2 regions of the Microbacterium sp. Leaf161 genome follow, and region 2 is predicted to be linked to the other one. Evidence: riboswitches for the same ligand, from Rfam matches in the RefSeq annotation. Region 2 holds a riboswitch; the other holds the start of a gene.
What was found. Region 2 has a riboswitch for thiamine pyrophosphate ahead of thiM (hydroxyethylthiazole kinase). Riboswitches for the same ligand answer to the same signal wherever they lie in the genome.
Positions count from the first base shown of each region.

Region 1: another riboswitch for thiamine pyrophosphate. It lies ahead of ASF87_RS04520 (ECF transporter S component); the one in region 2 lies ahead of thiM (hydroxyethylthiazole kinase).

Region 1 is NZ_LMOW01000001.1:907,783-917,393, reverse strand. It holds gene ASF87_RS04535 (ABC transporter ATP-binding protein) at 1-1,566, shown strand, start outside; gene ASF87_RS04530 (ABC transporter ATP-binding protein) at 1,563-3,806, shown strand; gene ASF87_RS04525 (D-alanyl-D-alanine carboxypeptidase family protein) at 3,876-5,516, opposite strand; TPP riboswitch at 5,599-5,708, shown strand; gene ASF87_RS04520 (ECF transporter S component) at 5,702-6,358, shown strand; gene ASF87_RS04515 (ATP-binding cassette domain-containing protein) at 6,355-7,815, shown strand; gene ASF87_RS04510 (energy-coupling factor transporter transmembrane component T family protein) at 7,812-8,609, shown strand; gene ASF87_RS04505 (TerC family protein) at 8,827-9,611, shown strand, end outside.
Region 2 is NZ_LMOW01000001.1:11,805-21,415, forward strand. It holds gene argJ (bifunctional glutamate N-acetyltransferase/amino-acid acetyltransferase ArgJ) at 1-143, opposite strand, end outside; gene argC (N-acetyl-gamma-glutamyl-phosphate reductase) at 140-1,192, opposite strand; gene ASF87_RS00065 (bifunctional hydroxymethylpyrimidine kinase/phosphomethylpyrimidine kinase) at 1,437-3,587, opposite strand; gene thiM (hydroxyethylthiazole kinase) at 3,584-4,432, opposite strand; TPP riboswitch at 4,423-4,516, opposite strand; gene ASF87_RS00075 (NAD-dependent epimerase/dehydratase family protein) at 4,538-5,503, opposite strand; gene ASF87_RS00080 (DUF402 domain-containing protein) at 5,568-6,284, opposite strand; gene pheT (phenylalanine--tRNA ligase subunit beta) at 6,417-8,921, opposite strand; gene pheS (phenylalanine--tRNA ligase subunit alpha) at 8,921-9,611, opposite strand, start outside.

The DNA of each region.
Region 1 (9,611 bases), 900 kb from region 2:
TGGCGCACCGGGCTCTTCATGCTCGCCGTCTCGCTCGGGCAGATCATCGCCTCGGTCATCGCCACCTACTTCGCCGCCCGCGCGTCCATGGGCGCGGGGCGCGACATCCGCGCCGACGTCTTCGCCAAGGTCAGCGGATTCTCCGAGCGCGAGGTGTCGCAGTTCGGTGCCGGCTCCCTCATCACGCGCAACACGAACGACGTGCAGCAGGTGCAGATGCTCGCGATGATGGGCGCCACCATGCTCGTCACCGCGCCGCTGCTCGCGATCGGCGGCATCATCTTCGCCGTGCAGACGAACATCGGTCTGAGCTGGCTCATCGCCGTGTCCGTGCCGCTGCTGCTGATCGTCGCCGGGCTCGTCGTCAGCCGCATGGTGCCGCTGTTCCGCAGCTACCAGGGCAAGCTCGACACCGTGAACCGCGTGCTGCGCGAGCAGCTCACCGGCGTGCGCGTCGTGCGGGCCTTCGTCCGGGAGAACATCGAAGAAGAGCGCTTCCGCGGAGCCAACACCGACATCATGGTGGTCGGCCGCAAGGTCGGCTCGCTGTTCGTGCTGCTGTTCCCGCTGTTCATGCTGATCCTCAACGTCACGATCGTGGCAGTCGTGTGGTTCGGCGGCATCGAGGTCAACAGCGGCACGGTGCAGGTCGGCACGATCTTCGCGTTCATGCAGTACATCGGTCAGATCATGGGCGGCGTCATCATGGCCAGCTTCATGGCGATCATGATCCCGCGCGCCGCGGTCTCGGCCGAGCGCATCGGCGAGGTCCTCGACACGCAGTCGAGCATGGAGCGCCCGGCGAACGGCGTCACCGAGTTCCCGACGCCCGGCTCGGTCGCCTTCGACGACGTCGAGTTCACCTACCCCGGGGCCGACTCTCCCGTGCTCAAGGGCATCAGCTTCGCTGCAGAGCCCGGCGAGACCGTCGCGATCGTGGGGTCGACCGGTGCGGGCAAGACGACACTCGTGTCGTTGATCCCGCGACTCTTCGACGTCTCGGGCGGAGCCGTGTTCGTCGGCGGCACGGATGTCCGCGAGGCGGATGTCGAATCGCTGTGGGCGACGATCGGTCTCGTTCCGCAGCGCCCGTTCCTCTTCACCGGCACGGTGGCGTCGAACCTCCGCTACGGCAGAGAGGACGCGACCGACGAAGAGCTCTGGCATGCCCTCGAGATCGCACAGGGCCGCGACTTCGTCGAGGAGATGCCGCAGGGCCTCGAATCGCGCATCACACAGGGCGGCACGAACGTCTCGGGCGGACAGCGTCAGCGTCTGGCGATCGCCCGCGCGATCGTGCGTCAGCCGCAGATCCTGGTGTTCGACGACTCGTTCTCGGCTCTCGACCTCACCACCGACGCGCGATTGAGGCAGGCCCTATGGCGTGAGCTGCCGCACGTGACCAAGATCGTGGTCGCGCAGCGCGTCTCGTCCATCACCGATGCGAACCGCATCGTCGTGCTCGAAGGGGGCACCATGGTCGGCGTCGGCACGCACGAGGAGCTCCTCGAGACGAGCACCACGTACCGAGAGATCGTCGAATCGCAGCTGGGGGTGGACGCATGAGCGAGCAGAACACACCTCAGACCCGTCGCGGTCGCGCAGCCAAGGCCACGGCCGCGACCGCCGCGGTCGCACCCGAACTGACCGAAGAAGAGAAGTACGAAGCCGAGCTCGCCGAGAAGGCGCGCCAGGACGGCGGCGGCTGGGACAGCGTCGCACCCGGCAAGGCCGACAACTTCGGCCAGAGCTTCAGCCGGATGATCGGGTTGCTCAAGCCCTCGGCCGTGTGGTTCATCCTCGTGTCGATCGCCGGCGCCGTCGGCGTCGTGCTGACGGTCGCCGCGCCGAAGGTGCTCGGCGAGGCCACGAACCTCATCTACAAGGGCTTCATCTCGGTGCAGCTCGCGCAGGCGAACGGGGACTTCCCCGGGTTCCCCGCCGGCACCCCGCAGGACGATGTCGTCGCCGCGCTCCGCCAGGGCGGGCAGGACGACTTCGCCAACCAGGTCGAGGCTCTCGGCAGCTTCAGGGTCGGTGACGGTGTCGACTTCGACGCGCTGCGGTGGATCATCATCGCCGTGCTGGCGATCTACATCACCGCCGCCTTCCTCAGCTGGCTGCAGGGCTACGTGATCAACGTCATCATGGTCCGCACCATGTGGCGCCTTCGCGAAGCGGTCGAGGCGAAGATCAACCGCCTGCCCCTGTCGTACTTCGACAAGGTGCAGCGCGGAGACCTGATCTCCCGTGTGACCAACGACATCGATAACATCACGCAGACGATGCAGCAGTCGCTGTCCGGTGCGATCACGGCCGTGCTCACGGTCGTCGGCGTGCTCGTGCTGATGTTCTCGATCTCGTGGCAGCTCGCTCTCGTCGCGCTGATCGCGCTCCCGCTCATGGGTGTGATCTTCGGGGTCATCGGCCCTCGGTCACAGAAGGCCTTCGGCACCCAGTGGCGCAAGGTCGGTCGCCTGAACGCCCGCGTCGAAGAGGCTTTCTCCGGCCACGCGCTGGTCAAGGTCTTCGGTCGCGAGCAGGATGCACTCGAGAAGTTCAAGGCCGAGAACGAGGAGCTGTTCCAGGCGAGCTTCAAGGCGCAGTTCCTCTCCGGCATCATCATGCCGGCGATGACCTTCGTCGGCAGTCTCACCTACGTGGGCATCGCCGTGCTCGGCGGTCTCATGGTCGCGAGCGGGCAGCTGCGTCTCGGCGACGTGCAGGCGTTCATCCAGTACTCGCAGCAGTTCACGCAGCCGCTGTCGGAGCTCGGTGGAATGGCCGCGGTCGTGCAGTCGGGAACGGCGTCCGCCGAGCGGGTGTTCGAGCTGCTCGACACCGAAGAGCAGGAGGCCGACGCCGCAGATGCTCCGAAGCTCGCCGACGGCAAGGGCGTCGTGGAGTTCGAGAACGTCGCGTTCTCGTACACGCCCGAGCGTCCGCTCATCAGAGACCTCTCTTTCCGGGTCGAGCCCGGTCAGACGGTCGCGATCGTCGGTCCGACCGGAGCGGGCAAGACGACGCTCGTCAACCTGATCATGCGGTTCTACGAACTGAACGGTGGGCGGATCCTGCTCGACGGTCAGGACATCTCCGAGGTCACGCGTGAGCAGCTGCGCTCACGCACCGGCATGGTGCTGCAGGATCCGTGGCTGTTCGCCGGCAGCATCCGCGAGAACATCAGATACGGACGCTCCACGGCGACCGACGACGAGGTTCTCGAGGCGGCGAAGGCGACGTATGTCGATCGCTTCGTGCGCTCCCTCCCCGAGGGCTACGACACGGTGCTCGACGAGGACGCATCGAACGTCTCGGCGGGTGAGCGCCAGCTGATCACGATCGCGCGAGCGTTCGTCGCTCAGCCGTCGATCCTGATCCTCGACGAGGCCACGTCGGCGGTCGACACCCGCACCGAGGTTCTGCTCCAGCACGCGATGGCGGCGCTGCGACAGGGACGCACCTCGTTCGTGATCGCTCACCGACTGTCGACGATCCGCGACGCCGACCTCATCCTCGTGATGGAACACGGTGACATCGTCGAGAAGGGCACGCACGACGAGCTCATCACGGCGCAGGGTGCGTACTGGCGTCTCTACCAGTCGCAGTTCGAGCAGGCGGCCACCGACATCGACGCAGAGGACGCGCTCACGGGCTCGACCCCTGTCGTCGTCAGCGGCGACGCCGAAGAAGCTGCTGCGGCGGCACAGGTCGGGGTCTCGGTGGGGGCGCAGGTTCCTGCCGCCGAAGCCGCTGCGGCACAGTCCGTCGTCGAACGCTCGGACGACGGGGGCCAGAAGGGCTGATCCGCACGACGGCCGAGAAGCAGAATGCCCCGACTCCCGTTCATCCGGGGGCGGGGCATTCTGATGTCGTCAGCGCTGCGCTTCGGTGATGCCGAGGAGTTCGAGCGGATGGGTCAGGCGCCACCACGGGCTCGGGGCATCGACGTCATCGGCGAGCGACAACGACGTCGTCACCGTGTTCAACGGTCCTGAGCTCGTCAAGGTGCCGACCTCGTCGCCCGACTCGCGGTTGTCGCCGAGGGAGAAGTCGGTCGAGGCCTCGGCCATCGCGCCGTTCCACAGCACGATGTCGGCATCGGCATCCGTCACCACATCAGCGGTCGCGCCCCACGGCGTCGTGACCGTGCCGACGACGGTGCCGGCCGCGACAGCGGGAGCCTGCTGCTCCAATGCCGTCTCGACCTGCGAGAACAGCGAACGGGTCTGGGCGAGGCGCTGCTCATCGTCGGCCTGCCCGAGAACCGACGCATAGAGGTGCACGGTCGTGTCGTCGAGCGTGATGACCTTCGCGGTCAACAGGTTCCAACTGTCGCCGAGCGTGCCGGTCTTGACTCCGACCACGCCAGGATCCGCCAGCATCCCGTTCGTGTTCACCACTGTGCCGGCGCCCGGAAGATCGACAGACGGAGTGCCGACGATGCCGGCGAACACGGGGTTCTGCATCGCCAGTTCGGCCAGTGCGACGAGCGACTCAGGCGTGGCCGTGTTGCGGGCGTCGAATCCCGATGGGGTCACGATCGTGATGCTGTCGAGGCCACGGTCGCGCAGCCACACCTCCGCCGCAGCGGTGAACGCCGAGGGGGAGCCCCAGATCTCCTGAGAGAGGCGGTCGATGTAGTTGTTCGCCGAACCGAGCAGCGTTCCCTGCAGGAGCTGGAACTCGGTGAGAGTGCCGCCCACGGGCACGTCGAGCGCCGACTGGTCGGAGCGGCGGTAGTCCCAGTACGCCAGGTTGTCCGCCCGCGTGAACGAGAACTCCGGGCCCTGCTCGCCCACGGCGAGAGGCATCCGATCGAGCACCATCAGACTCGAGACCACTTTGGTGACGCTCGCGATCGCCGCCGCATCGAGCGATGACGACGTCGTGCCGATGCCGCCGATTCCCACGGCGGCGCTTCCCTGGGTGGGCCAGGTGATGGCGGCTGTGGGCGCGGCGACCGTGGAGAGCTCCACTGCCTGCACGGTCGGCGCCACCTCGTGCAACGGCCACAGCATGGCCGACCCGACATAGGTGCCGAGCAATCCGACGAGAACGCCGAGCGGGACCAGCACGCCGGGGCGGGTGATCGCCGGGCGCAGATGGGCTCCGGTCAGAAGTGCGCCGCCGCTCGCGGCGGGAGGCGTGTCATCGAGCGCCTCGGTCGCCGGGTGCCGCGCGACTTCGACCGCGTCGACCCACGTCAGGGGCGTCCCACCGCTGGCGCCCTCTGCCCACTGGGCGTGGGGAGTCGTCTCGGGAGCCTCGAGAGCCGCCTCGAGAGCGATGAGCCCGGGTGCGTCGTCATCCGCATCTGATCTGGGTGCCGCATCCGTCGTGCCGGCCGACGAGACGTCGGCATCAGGAAGCGCCGCAGGCGAACCGGCGGGCTCCGACGAGTCAGCCGTGGCACCGGCAGGCGCTGACGCATGAGGCGCTGTCGCATCGGGCGTCGACGCATCGCCCGCAGGAACGGCGGAGGCGGTGGCCTCGGCGGAGTCAGGAGCGGTCACCTCCTCACGGTACCGAACTCGCGCAGGGATCAGTGTCGCTGCAACAAGAGCAGACGTGAGTGTCGTCACTGGGTAAGATCGTCAGAACAACCACGGGAGTCCGGCGAGCCGGGCTGAGAGGGAGCGAATCGCGCTTCGACCGTCGAACCTGATCTGGGTAATGCCAGCGCAGGGAGGAGTCACTGATGAGTACATCCACGCCCGGATCCACCACGGAATCCGCAGCCGTCTCGCGCGCCTCGAAGGGCCTCGGTCGCCCTGAGCTCTGGCGCTGGCGGGTCGTCGACATCGTCGTCGCCAGCGTCATCGCCGTCGCGTGCGCGCTGATCTTCCTGCTCTGGAACGTCGGCTACGAGGTGCCCAGCAGCATCCTGAAGCCGCTGCTCCCCGGCGTGCAGGGCCTGCTCGCCGGCCCCTGGCTCATCGCCGGTGTGCTGGGCGCGCTGATCATCCGCAAGCCGGGCGCCGCGCTCTACACCGAGCTGGTCGCCGCGATCATCTCGGCCCTCGTCGGCAACGCCTGGGGTCCGCTGACCATCGTCTCGGGCCTCGTGCAGGGTCTCGGTGCCGAGCTGATCTTCCTCGTGTTCCTCTACGGCGTCTGGCGTCTGCCTGTCGCGATGCTGGCGGGTGCCGGAGCCGGACTCGCGTGCGGCATCAACGACCGCATCCTCTGGTACGCCGGGGCAGACACGCTCTTCACCACCGTCTACATCGTCTCGACCACCATCTCGGGTGCGGTGATCGCCGGACTCGGCGCGTGGCTGATCGCCCGAGGACTCGCGGCGACGGGAGCCCTCAGCCGGTTCGCCGCCGGCCGCGAGGTCACCGCACGGGTGTGAGCTCGCCCACGACGCCCGCCACCCTCGAAGCCCACGGCTGGGGGTGGCGGTACGCGACTCGACTGCGGTGGGCGGTGCGCGACGTGGATCTGCGGATCGAACCGGGCGAGCGGGTGCTGCTGCTGGGGGCTTCGGGCTCGGGCAAGTCGACCCTGCTGCAGGGATTCGGCGGGGTGCTCGGAGGGGCGGACGAGGGCGAGACGCGCGGAGGGCTGCTCGTCGACGGCGTGCCGCCTACCGAGGCGCGCGGCCGGGTCGGCATGGTGCTGCAGGACCCCGACACGCAGACGATCCTCGCCAGGGTCGGCGACGACGTGGCGTTCGGCTGCGAGAACCTCGGTGTCCCCCGCGAGGAGATCTGGCAGCGGGTGCGCGCGGCGCTGGACGCCGTCGAGCTCGATGTCGCACTCGATCGATCGACGGCCGCGCTGTCGGGCGGTCAGAAGCAGCGTCTCGCGCTCGCCGGCGTGCTGGCGATGCGACCGGGCGCGATCCTGCTCGACGAGCCGACCGCGAACCTCGACCCCGGGGGAGTGCAGGACGTGCGGGATGCCGTCGCCGCCGCCCTCGATGCAACGGGCGCCACCCTCGTGGTGATCGAGCATCGCATCGACGTCTGGCTGCCGCTCGTCACGCGGGTGATCGTGCTCGGCGCCGAGCCGGAGGGCACGGTCGTCCTCGCCGACGGGAGCCCTGAGCAGGTGCTCGGCGCGCGAGGGGCAGAGCTCGCGGCATCCGGTGTGTGGGTTCCCGGCCACCCGCCCGCCGTTCCGCCCGCGCCGGCGCACCAGCCGGGGGAGACCCTCCTCGAAGCGCGCGGCCTCACGGTCGCTCGGCGACGGGGGCTCGCGGTCGCCGGGCCGTTCGATGTCGAGGTTCGCGCGGGCGAGGTGCTCGGAGTCACCGGCGCGAACGGCGCAGGAAAGTCGACGCTCGGACTCACGCTCGCAGGGCTCATCCCCGCCGAGGACGGCCGGGTCGCGGCTCTGCCCGCGCTCGCCGCCGGAGAGAAGCCCGACCCCATCCGCTGGTCGTCGCGCGCGCTGCTCACCCGCATCGCATCGGTCATGCAGACTCCCGAGCACCAGCTGCTCGCGAAGACCGTGCGCGACGAGCTATCGGTCGGCCCCCGGGCTCTGAAACTCTCCGAGCCCGAGATCACCGCTCGTGTCGACGACCTCCTCGAACGACTGCGGCTCACCTCGCTCTCCGGAGCCAACCCGTACACGTTGTCCGGCGGGGAGAAGCGGCGGCTCACGGTCGCCGCGGCCCTCGCCACCCGGCCGCGGATGCTGGTGCTCGACGAACCCACCTTCGGGCAGGACGCCACGACCTGGGCCGAACTCGTCGGCCTGATCGCACGCCTGCGTGACGAGGGCACGGCGATCGTGGCGATCAGCCATGACGAGGCCGTGCTGGAGGCCCTGCATGCGCGGCGCCTGGAGGTCGGCCGATGATCGACCCGCTGACCGCCCGCATCGAAAGACCGGGGCCGATCGCCCCTCGCTCAGCCCTCGCGAAGCTCACCGCGGCGCTGTTGATCGCGCTGCCGCTCGTGCTGACGATCGACGTCGTCTCGGCATCCGTCGCCCTGCTGCTCGAGATCCCGCTGCTTGTTCTCGCCGGCCTGCGGGCCAAGGAGTTCTGGACCCGCACCGCCGTGCTGTGGATCGCAGCGCCGCTGAGCGCGGTCACCATCGCGCTCTACGGCGCGACCAGCGGAACGGTGCACTTCGAGTGGCTGGTCATGCGCGTCAGCGACGGGTCGCTCGCCCTCGCCGCAGCGACCGCCGTGCGCGTTCTCGCGATCGGGCTGCCGGCCGTGGTGCTCTTCGTCACGGTAGATCCCACCGATCTCGCCGACGACCTGGCGCAGCGGGTGAAGCTGCCGGCGCGGTTCGTCGTCGGCGCGCTTGCGGGCATGCGGATGCTGGGCCTGCTCGCCGATGACTGGCGCGCACTGGCACTCGCGCGGAGGGCTCGCGGCGTGGCCGACGAAGGGCGGGTTCGCCGAGCTTTCGGCATGGCCTTCGCGCTGTTCGTGCTGGCCATCCGGCGCGGATCCTCCCTGGCCACCGCGATGGAAGCCCGTGGCTTCGGCGGCACAGCGACCCGCTCGTGGGCGAGGGAGTCGAGGTGGGATCGGCGGGACACGGTACTGGTCGTCGTCGCGGCGGTGATCCCGGTGGTGGCGATCGCCGTGGCTGTGCTCACCGGTGCGTGGAACTTCATCCTCGGCCCGACCGCCTGAGGCGCACGAACGAGACAGACCCGCAGCATCCACTCAGCTTTCTCATAGCTGGAATGCCGATGTATTCGCTAGCATCGAGTGAACCCAAGGGGAGTACTCCACCACGGGCGGCTCGTCATTACGGATGTCCCTGCATCCCGGGTCCCCGGTTCTCGTTCTCGAGGATGGAGAAGACCTTGGCGTCGACATCGTCACGCCTACGTCTTCTGGAGACCTCTTGAACATCACGCCTCTCGTGTGGATCATCACGATCGCCGTCACGATCGCCTTCTTCGTGTACGAGTTCTTCGCCCACGTGCGAAAGCCCCATGAGCCGACCATCGGCGAGTCCGCCCGCTGGTCTGCCTTCTACATCGGCCTCGCGCTGCTGTTCGGCGTCGGCATCGGCACCGTGTCCGGCTGGACCTACGGCGGCGAGTACTTCGCCGGATACCTCACCGAGAAGGCGCTGTCGATCGACAACCTCTTCGTCTTCCTGATCGTGATGACCGGCTTCGCCGTGCCGCGCATCTATCAGCAGAAGGTGCTGATGATCGGCATCGTGATCGCGCTGATCATGCGCGGTGGGTTCATCGCGCTCGGCGCCACGCTGATCGAGAACTTCTCGTGGATCTTCTACCTCTTCGGCGCCCTGCTGCTGTTCCTCGCCTACCGCCAGGCGTTCGCGCACGGCGAGTCCGACCCCGCCAACGGCCGCTTCATGCGGTTCGTGCGCCGTGTCCTGCCGGTGAGCGACGAGTACAACGGCGATCGCCTGACCGTGCAGCGCGACGGCAAGCGCTTCTTCACTCCGATGTTCCTCGTGATCATCGCGATCGGCTTCGTCGACCTGATCTTCGCGGTCGACTCGATCCCCGCGATCTACGGTCTGACCGAAGAGGCGTACATCGTCTTCACGGCCAACGCGTTCGCCCTCATGGGTCTGCGTCAGCTGTACTTCCTCATCGGCGGTCTGCTGCAGCGCCTGGTGTACCTCGCCCAGGGTCTCGCAGTCATCCTCGC
Region 2 (9,611 bases):
TTGGCGCGGTTGCTCGTGAACACGGCGGCGCCGACCTTGCGCGGGCCGCGGTTGACGACCACTGCGACATCGGGCTTGCCGGTCGACTTGAGGCCGGCGGCGACTCCGGCCGCCTCGAATCCTGCGGGGGCGGTGACGCTCACGGTGCGACTCCGTTCACTGAGAGGGCGCGGGACTCGGGAAGTCCCAACGCGAGGTTCATGGACTGGATGGCAGCGCCTGCGGTGCCCTTGACGAGGTTGTCGACCGCGGCGACCACCGTCACGCGGTTCGCAGCACGGTCGATCGCGAGGCCGATGAGTGCGGTGTTCGCGCCGAGGACATCGGCCGTGCGCGGGAACTGCCCCTCGGGCAGCAGCTGCACGAACGTCTCGTCACCGTAGGCGTCCTCCCAGGCGGCGCGGATCTCCGCGTTACTGACGTCACCGGCGATCGGCGCGGTCGAAGTGGCGAGGATTCCCCGCGACATCGGAACGAGCACAGGGGTGAAGGAGATGCGGATGCCGTCGGCGGCAGCACCGGATGCCGCGGCGAGCGCCTGGCGGATCTCGGGGATGTGCCGGTGGGTGCCGCCGACCGCATAGGGATTGGCGCTGCCGAGGATCTCACTGGCGAGCAGATTGGTCTTGAGGCTCTTCCCCGCACCCGAGGGGCCGACGGCGAGCACCGAGACGATGTCTCCCGCGTCGATCACTCCCGCTGCGACGCCGGGAGCGAGACTCAGACTCACCGTGGATGCGTTGCATCCGGGGGCGGCGATCCGCTTCGCATCGCGCAGCGTCTCGCGCTGCTTGATGCCGTCGACGAGCAGCTCGGGGACCCCGTAGGCCCAGGGTTCGTGGAAGTCGCCGCCGTAGAACGCATCCCAGGACGCCTGCGAGGTGAGGCGATGGTCGGCCCCGGCGTCGATCACCAGCGGGGTGTCGCCGAGCGCGTCCGTGTACTGACCCGACTGACCGTGCGGCAGAGCGAGGAACACGATGTCGTGACCTGCGAGCGTCTCGGGTGTGGTGTCCTGCAGAGTGAGGTGAGCGAGAGACCGCAGGTGCGGCTGATGCTGCACGAGCGGCTGACCGGCGTTCGAGTGAGCCGTCACGGTGCGGATCTCGATGTCGGGATGAGACGCGAGGAGGCGCAGGATCTCGCCGCCCGCGTAGCCGGATGCGCCGGAGACGGCGACGGAGTACGTCATGCTTCTACCTTAACGGTCGGACCCCTCGGCGAACGCGGGGTGCAGTGTCGGGAACCGGGGCGGCGACACCGGCACTCGACCGCCGTGCGTACGCAGGCAGAAGCGCAGGGTCGCCTAGAGTCGGCGGCCGCTGCGGCGTCGGCGCACCGCGATGGCGCTCGGAGCGAGCGTCAGAGTTGCGGTGGCGGCCGAAGGCATGTCGCGACGATAGCGCGCTCGTCGCGGCATGCGCAAATCCGGTCCGTCATCCAGCAGGCACGTGGAGCGCTGGCGCCGCGAAGAACGCGAGCTCGTGGGCGCTCGAGACCTCGAACGCTCGGAGCATCCGTCGACGCCGCGGGGCATCCGACTGCGCCGCCGCGTCCATCACGTAGCCCACCGCCTGCTCTGTCGCCGCCTCGAAGGCCGGATCGGCGTAGGTCGCGAGCCACGACGCATAGGGATGCTGCGGATCGCGTGCGTACTCGCCGAACGCCCCCGCGTGCAGACGCGTCCCGAGATCGGTGTAGAGCCAGAAGCAGGGAAGCAGGGCGGCGATGAGCTCTGCGTAGTCTGCGCCGAAGGCGACGGATCGCAGATGGTCGAGGTACGCGACGGTCGCGGGGGCCGGATCAGCGGCGAAAGTCTCCGCCTCCACGCCCGCACCGGGGGTCAGCCACGACGCGTGGAGTTCGAGTTCTCCGGCGATCGCCCCGTGCGCCGACTCCGCCCAGAACGCCTGCTCGTGCGGTGTCGGTGCGAGCCGAGACGCCTCGGCGAGGACCCTCGCGTACTCCCGGAGGTAGAGCGCGTCCTGGCGAAGGTAGAACAGGAACCACTCGCGGTCGAGTGTCCCGTCGGCGAGAGCGCCGACGAAGGGCAGCTCGTCGATATCTGCCCGCAGGTGCGCGATCCGCTCCCACCACTGATCGCGGATGTGCGCCCGGTCGGGGGTGGTCTCGAGTCCGCCACGTCGCCAGAGGCCGCCGAAGTGGTTGATCGGCCCGTGTCCTCGTCCGACGTGGAGCGCATCGCTCTCCGTCAGAGACTCACGCAGCCACGAACGGGCCGAGGCGACCGCGTCGGTGAGGGACTCGCCCCTGGCGAGGCGGGTGGCGAGGGCGGACGAGAGGGAGCACCCGGTGCCATGCGTGTTGCGGGTCGCGATGCGCGCGCCCGGATACCCCCGACTCACTCCGTCGGCAGCGTCGATCACCGCGTCGGGAACGTCGTCGCCGTCGAGATGCCCTCCCTTCACGAGCACCGCCGCGCCCACACGGTCGGAGAGCGCAGCTGCCGCCGCGAGCGCGTCATCCCACCCGTCGATCGGATGGTCGGCCAGCGCGGCGAGCTCGGCGAGGTTGGGCGTCACGACATGCGCGCGCTCGAGGAGTCCGCGCAGCGCGACCTCGGCCTCCCGGTCGAGAAGCCGGTCGCCACTGGTCGCGACCATCACCGGGTCGAGCACGATGATCGGCGGCCGCATGGCATCGAGCCAGTCGGAGACCGCACGGATCACGTCGGCATTCGCCAGCATGCCGATCTTCACCGCATCGATGACGATGTCGTCTGAGATCGCATCGAGCTGCTCCCGCAGGAACTCCGCGGGCGGCACATGCACCGCCCGCACGCCCACGGTGTTCTGAGCGGTGAGTGCGGTCAGAGCCGCCATGCCGTACCCGCCGTTCGCGGCGATGGACTTGAGGTCGGCTTGGATTCCCGCGCCGCCCGATGGATCGCTGCCCGCGATGCTGAGCACCCGCGGCGTGCCTGACGCTCGCCACCGCCGGAGGAAACTCTGCGCCGTCTGCTTCGGATCGACCGCGGCGCAGATGGCCGAGACCACCGCGAGGCCGGCCGCGCCCGCGTCGCGGAGTCGCTCTGTGTCATCGATGTCCACGCCGCCGATGGCCACGCAGGGCACGGCGGACGTCTCGATGAGCGACCGGAAGCCGTCGATGCCCAAAACCGGCGGATGGTCGGGCTTGGTGTCGGTGGGGCGGATCACACCGACGCCGAGGTAGTCGACCACGCCCGCGGGCAGAGCCGCCACCGTCTCGAAGTGGTCGGGTGTGTTCGCCGTCAACCCGATGATCGCCTCGGCACCCAGTCGCTCGCGCGCCCGCAGTACCGACGCATCGCCCTGACCGAGATGCACGCCGTCGACGCGAGCTCCCCGAGCGCGAGCGACGAGCGCCGCATCGACCCGGTCGTTCACCAGGAGGATCGCACGGCCGGCGATCACGCGCGACAGCTCGACCAGCTGATCGGCGGTCTCGGCATCCGTCGCGATCTTGTCGCGCAGCTGCACGATGCGCACTCCCCCGTCGACAGCGAGGCGCACGGTCTCGACGACACCCCGCTCACCGCAGAGGCCCGGATCCGTGACGAGGTAGAGCGAGAGGTCGGCGATCACAGCGCGCTCTCCTGAACGCGCGCGGAGGCCACCAGGTCAGCCGGCTGCACGGCGGCGAGCGCGTCGAGCAGAGCGACAGCGAAGGTGCCGGGGCCCGAGGCGTGCACCGCGGCCCTCTCGGCGGCGATCGTGTAGACGAGGCTCGCCGACGCCACCGCCGTGAGCGGATCGGCAGAGGTCGAGCGCGCCGCGCCGAGGAACGCGGCCATGACCGCGCCCAGCGCGCACCCGCCGCCGGTGACCCGGGTGAGCAGCTCGTGACCGTTCGCGATGCGCAGCAGACGGACGCCATCGGTCACCAGGTCGACCGGTCCAGACACCGCGACCACAGAGCCATGACGCGCGGCGAGTGAGAGCGCTGCCTCTGCCGCATCGTCTGTCGTGTCTGTCGCGTCCACACCCCGGCCGCCTGCGCTGAGTCCGGCGAGCGCGAGGATCTCGGATGCGTTCCCCCTGATCGCCGTGGGGCGCGAGGCGATCAGCTCGTGGGCGAGGGCTGTGCGCACCGGGAGTGCGCCGATCGCGACGGGATCCAGCACCCACGGAGCGCCCGCGGCGACGGCACCGGCCGCGGCTTCGAGGCTCGCCGCCCGCTGCTCGGGGGTCGGCGTTCCGAGGTTGATCAGGACGCCGGACGCCACCCCGGCGAACATTCCTGCTTCGTCGACGATGTCGACCATCGCCGGTGCCGCGCCGAGGGCGAGCAGCACGTTGGCGGTGAACCCCGTGACGACGCTGTTGGTGATGCAGTGGGTCAGAGGTGGACTCTCGCGCAGCTCGGACAGGAGCTCTCCGGCCGTGGCAGCCAGGGTCGATTCGGATTCAGGACGCAGACGATCGCTCAATGCGACATCCCTTCGCTAGTACGAACTAGATCAGGTTCGACGGGTCTGTTCTCAGCCGCGGATGCGGCACCCCGTGTCACTGCTCGCAGTCTAGCGAGCGCGCCGTCAGCGCAGGAGCTGGATCAGCGCGAGTTCGTCTGTCCGGGTCAGACCTGCCCGCCGCTCGCGATCGACACCGCGTTCCTGCTCGTCTTCGACCACCGCGGCGATGGTCTCGTCGAGCGGGCGCAGCTCTCCCCCGGCCGCACGGTAACGCGCGTTCGACCTCGTCATGAATCCGGTCATGTCGCTCGGGAGCCACAGCGGCAGCGATCGCTTGCCCGCCCAGTACTCCACCTCATTCGCCACGAGCCAGTCGTCGGTGGCCGTGACGGTGTCTCCTCGGTGACCCACGTGCCTGCGCACCGCCTCGATGACCTCGGCCATCGGGTGCCGGTCGCCGGTCGCGTTGATCACTCCGGTCGCGGTCGTCGTGCTGATGAACTCCGACAGGTCATCGACATCGATCACCTGCACGTCGCGCCCGTCTGCACGGGGCAGCAGCACGGGTTCGTCGTGAGCGCGCAGGAACGCCGCAGCCCAGTATCCGAAGCGGTCGCTCGGGTCGCCCTTCCCGACGATCAGCCCCGGGCGCACGATCAGCGTTCGGTCGCCGAGCGTGCGAACCGCGTTCTCGGCGGCGACCTTCTGCGCGCCGTACTCGTACTCATCGCCGGCGCCGGCCGGCTGATGCAACGGCGCGGACTCATCCGCCCCGACCGTCTCATCATCGGAGTATGCAGACACCGACGAGACGTACGTCCAGCGGGCGGCTCGATCCCCGAGCGCCTCGACCGCCGCCGCCACGTGCGCCGCATTCGAGGAGACGTCGATCACGTGATCCCAATCGCGACCGCGGACGGCGTCATAGGCGTCGGCGTCGTCACGATCGGCCAGAACCAGGCTCGCACCCTCCGGGGACGGTCGACCTCCTCGCGCGAGGCACATCACCGCCGCCCCGTTCACCAGCATGCGTCTGGCGATCCGACCGGACAGCCAGCCGGTCCCGCCGAGAATCAGAGCGTCAGTCATGGACCCATGCCACCATCTCCGCCGTGCGAGGGGAAGTGTCTTCCGCTCACGGCGGATGCCGGGTTCACCGCGGACGGAGGTCTGACAGCCCCGTGAGCTCCGGGACGGTCCAGGAGGGATCCGGCCGCCAATCGCGCCAGTCCGCGGCGAACGGCCAGTCACCGTCGCGGTACGACGCGATCGCCGCGTCGGCGTGCCGCTCGATCTGCGCCGCCTGCTCGGATGTGAGACGGCCCTGCTCGACGGCCGCGATCAGCTCATCCTCATCCTTCAGATGCACCCGGCCGTCCGGCTCGATCTCGACATCGAGGATGTGGTCCGACGAGTAGGTGTCGCGGTCGGTGCGCAGGTGCGCGTTCTCGAGGTTTACGTACCAGCCGGCGAACTGCCACTCCGCCCCGCTCACATCGCTCCAGAAGAGCCACACCGACCACGCGGCGCCTGCGGGGGCGATCCGCAGGATGCCGTTGCCCCACCACTCCTCCACGATCCGCGTCCGCGGGTCCAGCCATCGCCGCTCGAGCGGAACCGTTCGGATCCGCTCGCCTTCCGGAGTGCCCTGCCCCTCCTGCAGCGTGCCCGGAGCGAGCCAGGCGACGAGGCCCCGCTCGTCGTCGCGGACGACTCGCATGGGTGTGATCGTCGACGCATCTCCGGGCTGCCACCCCGGCTTCCGGTAGTGCCAGGAGATCTGATCGCCCGGGTCGAGGAAGGGCGCCTCGCCCATCGGTCGGACGCCATCGGGAACCGCCGCAGGCGTGCTGTGGGGAAGGATGCTCATCACGACACGCTACCTCGCGGGAAAGCCAGGTTCAGGTCGGCTCGGCGGTGGCGGTCACTTCCACATCTGACGCCTCGATCGCTGCGTGGCGGACTGCATCCCGTACTGGAATGCAGTCCGCGCAGTGCTGAGTCAGTCGCGCAGCGTCGCGCCGAAGCGCTCGGCCGTGACAGCGACGCCCGCGAGCTTCGCCTCGGTCGCCTCGGCCGCGGTGAGCGTGCGATCGTCCGCGCGGAATCGCAGAGCGAAGGTGAGACTCTTCTGCCCTTCCGCGACGCCGTCTCCGCGGTAGTCGTCGACGAGTCGGATCGCCTCGAGGAGCTCTCCCGCGCCTTCGGCCAGCGCAACCTTGACGTCGCCGGCGGGGACGTCAGCCCCGAGCACGAGCGACACGTCCTGCGTGGCGGCCGGGAACGTCGACAGCGAGGCGGCGACCGCACGGGCGTTCGCCAGCGTGAGAATTCCGTCGAGATCGAGCTCGAGCACGGTCGCGCGACCCGGCAGGTCTGCTCCCGCTGCGACGTCGGGGTGGAGTTCTCCGACATAGCCGACCTCGACGCCGCCGACCGACAGCACGCCTGTGCGCCCGGGGTGCAGCGCCGCGCGCTCGCCCTGGGCCACCTCGATGTCCACGCCGGCAGCTGCGGCGATGACGCGAGCCGCGTCCAGCGCTTCCGACAGACCGGCCGCTTCAGCCGCACGGCCGGGCTGGCGTGCCACGACATTGCCCGTGAACAGCGCCGCGACATGGCGGTGCTGCGGCGGGATCGACGCGTTCAGCGCGGCGAGGGTCTCGTCCGACGGACGCACGCCGAGCGGCGGCACATCATCGGTGCCGTACTCGACACCGGGCTCGGGCAGGAACACGACTCCGGTCTCGAACAGCGCGAGATCCGTGAGGCCGCGCGAGATGTTGCGATGCGCGGTCTGCAGCAGTCCCGGGATGAGCGAGCGACGCAGGAACGGAGCAGAGCCGTCGAGCGGGTTCGCGAGCCGGATGCTGGGCAGGTGCTCTCCCGACGCCGAACCGTGCAGGTCGTTCTCGGCGTCGGTGGTGAAGGGGAAGGAGGGCGTCTCGACGAGACCGGCTGCTGCGAGCGCGTCAGCCACGCGACGTCGCCCCTGCTGGTGCGGCGTCAGGCCACGGCCGGACGGAGGCGTCGGCAGCACCGAGGGGATGCGGTCGAGACCGTGGATGCGCGCGACCTCTTCAGCAAGAGACCACTTGTCGGTGAGATCCGGGCGCCAGGTCGGCGGGATGACGACCCAGCCGGCATCCGTCTCGGTGACCTCGCCACCGATCGTCGTGAGCGCGACCACGATCTCGTCGTCGGAGTAGTCGACCCCGATGAGTCCCTGGACGAATCCTCGCGGCAGCTCGATCTCGGCGACGAAGACCTCGGCGAACAGCGCGCCACCCTCTTCGGTGAGCGTGCCGCCGGCGAACTCGACCATCAGGTCGGCGGCTCGACGAGCCGCGACGAACGGCACGAGGGGGTCGACGCCGCGCTCGAAGCGCTTAGACGCCTCGCTGGGGAGCTTGTGACGACGGGCCGTGCGCGCGATCGTCACCGGGTCGAACGTCGCTGCTTCGATGAGGACGTTGCGTGTCGTGTCACTCATCTCGGTCGTGCCACCACCCATGACACCGGCCAGGCCGATGGGCCCGGATCCGTCGGTGATCAGGAGATCCTCGACGTGGAGCTTCCGCTCCTGGCCGTCGAGAGTCGTCATCTTCTCACCGGGGGTCGCACGGCGCACCGTGATGCCACCCGAAAGCTTGTCGAGGTCGTATCCGTGCAGCGGCTGCCCCAGCTCGAGCATGACGTAGTTGGTGATGTCGATCAGGATGCCGAGTGAGCGCATGCCGGCGAGCGACAGGCGAGCGATCATCCACGGCGGGGTCGGGCGCGACGGGTCGACGTCGCGGACGACACGGGTGACGAACTCGCTCGCCCCGACGCGGCCGCGCACGGGGGCGGCGTCGTCGACGATCGCCGTATGACCGGTTCCGGGCTGGAGTTCGGCGAAGTCCCGTTCGGCCGGGTCGCGGAACGTAGCTCCGGTGGCGTGCGAGTACTCGCGTGCGACACCTCGGAGCGAGAACGCGTACCCGCGGTCGGGTGTCACGTTGATCTCGACCGCGACATCGTCGAGACCGAGCAGGCTGATCGCGTCAGTGCCGACGGGAGCGTCGATTCCGAGGTCGGCGAGAACGAGGATGCCGTTGTGCTCGTCACCCAGACCGAGCTCCCGCGCCGAGGCGATCATGCCGTCGGACACATGACCGTAGGTCTTGCGGGCGGCGATCGGGAACGGCCCAGGCAGCACAGCGCCCGGCAGGGTCACCACGACCTTGTCGCCGGCGACGAAGTTGTGCGCTCCGCAGACGATCCCGCGGATGCCGCCGTTCGCCTCGCCGACGTCGACCTGGCACCAGTTGATCGTCTTGCCGTTGGACTGCGGCTCCCCCTCGAGGGAGACGACCTGTCCGACCACGACGGGACCCGAGATCTCGAAGCGGTGGATATCCTCCTCCTCGAAGCCGACGGTGACCATCGCCGCCAGAACGTCTTCGGGCGTCGCATCCGCTGCCAGATCGACGTACTCACGCAGCCACGAAAGCGGGACGCGCATCACACCACCATCCCGTACTGCTCGCTGAAACGGACATCGCCCTCTGCCATGTCCCGCATGTCCTGCACGTCGCTGCGGAACATGAGTCCGCGTTCGACGCCCATACCGAAGGCGAAGCCGCTGTAGACGTCGGGGTCGATCCCCGCCGCACGCAGCACGTTCGGGTTGATCATGCCGCAGCCGCCCCACTCGATCCAGCGGGCGCCGCCCTTGAAGGTCGGGTGCCACAGGTCGAGCTCGGCAGACGGCTCGGTGAAGGGGAAGAAGTTCGTGCGGAAGCGCGTCTTCGCCTCCGGTCCGAAGAGCTGACGCGCGACGTGGTCGAGCGTGCCCTTGAGGTGGGCCATCGAGATGCCCTTGTCGACGACCAGCCCCTCGAACTGCGTGAAGACGGGGAGGTGCGTCGCATCGAACTCGTCGGTGCGGTACACGCGACCGGGGCAGAGCACGTAGATCGGCACGTCGCGGTCGAGCATCGAGCGCACCTGCACGGGACTCGTGTGCGTGCGCATCACGAGGTGGCGCGAGGGCGGGTCGACGTAGAAGGTGTCCTGCTCCTGGCGAGCGGGGTGGTCGACGTCGAAGTTCAGCGCGTCGAAGTTGAACCACTCGTGCTCGAGCTCGGGCCCTTCCGCGATCTCCCAGCCCATGCCGACGAAGATGTCGGAGATCTGCTCGCTGAGCAGGGTG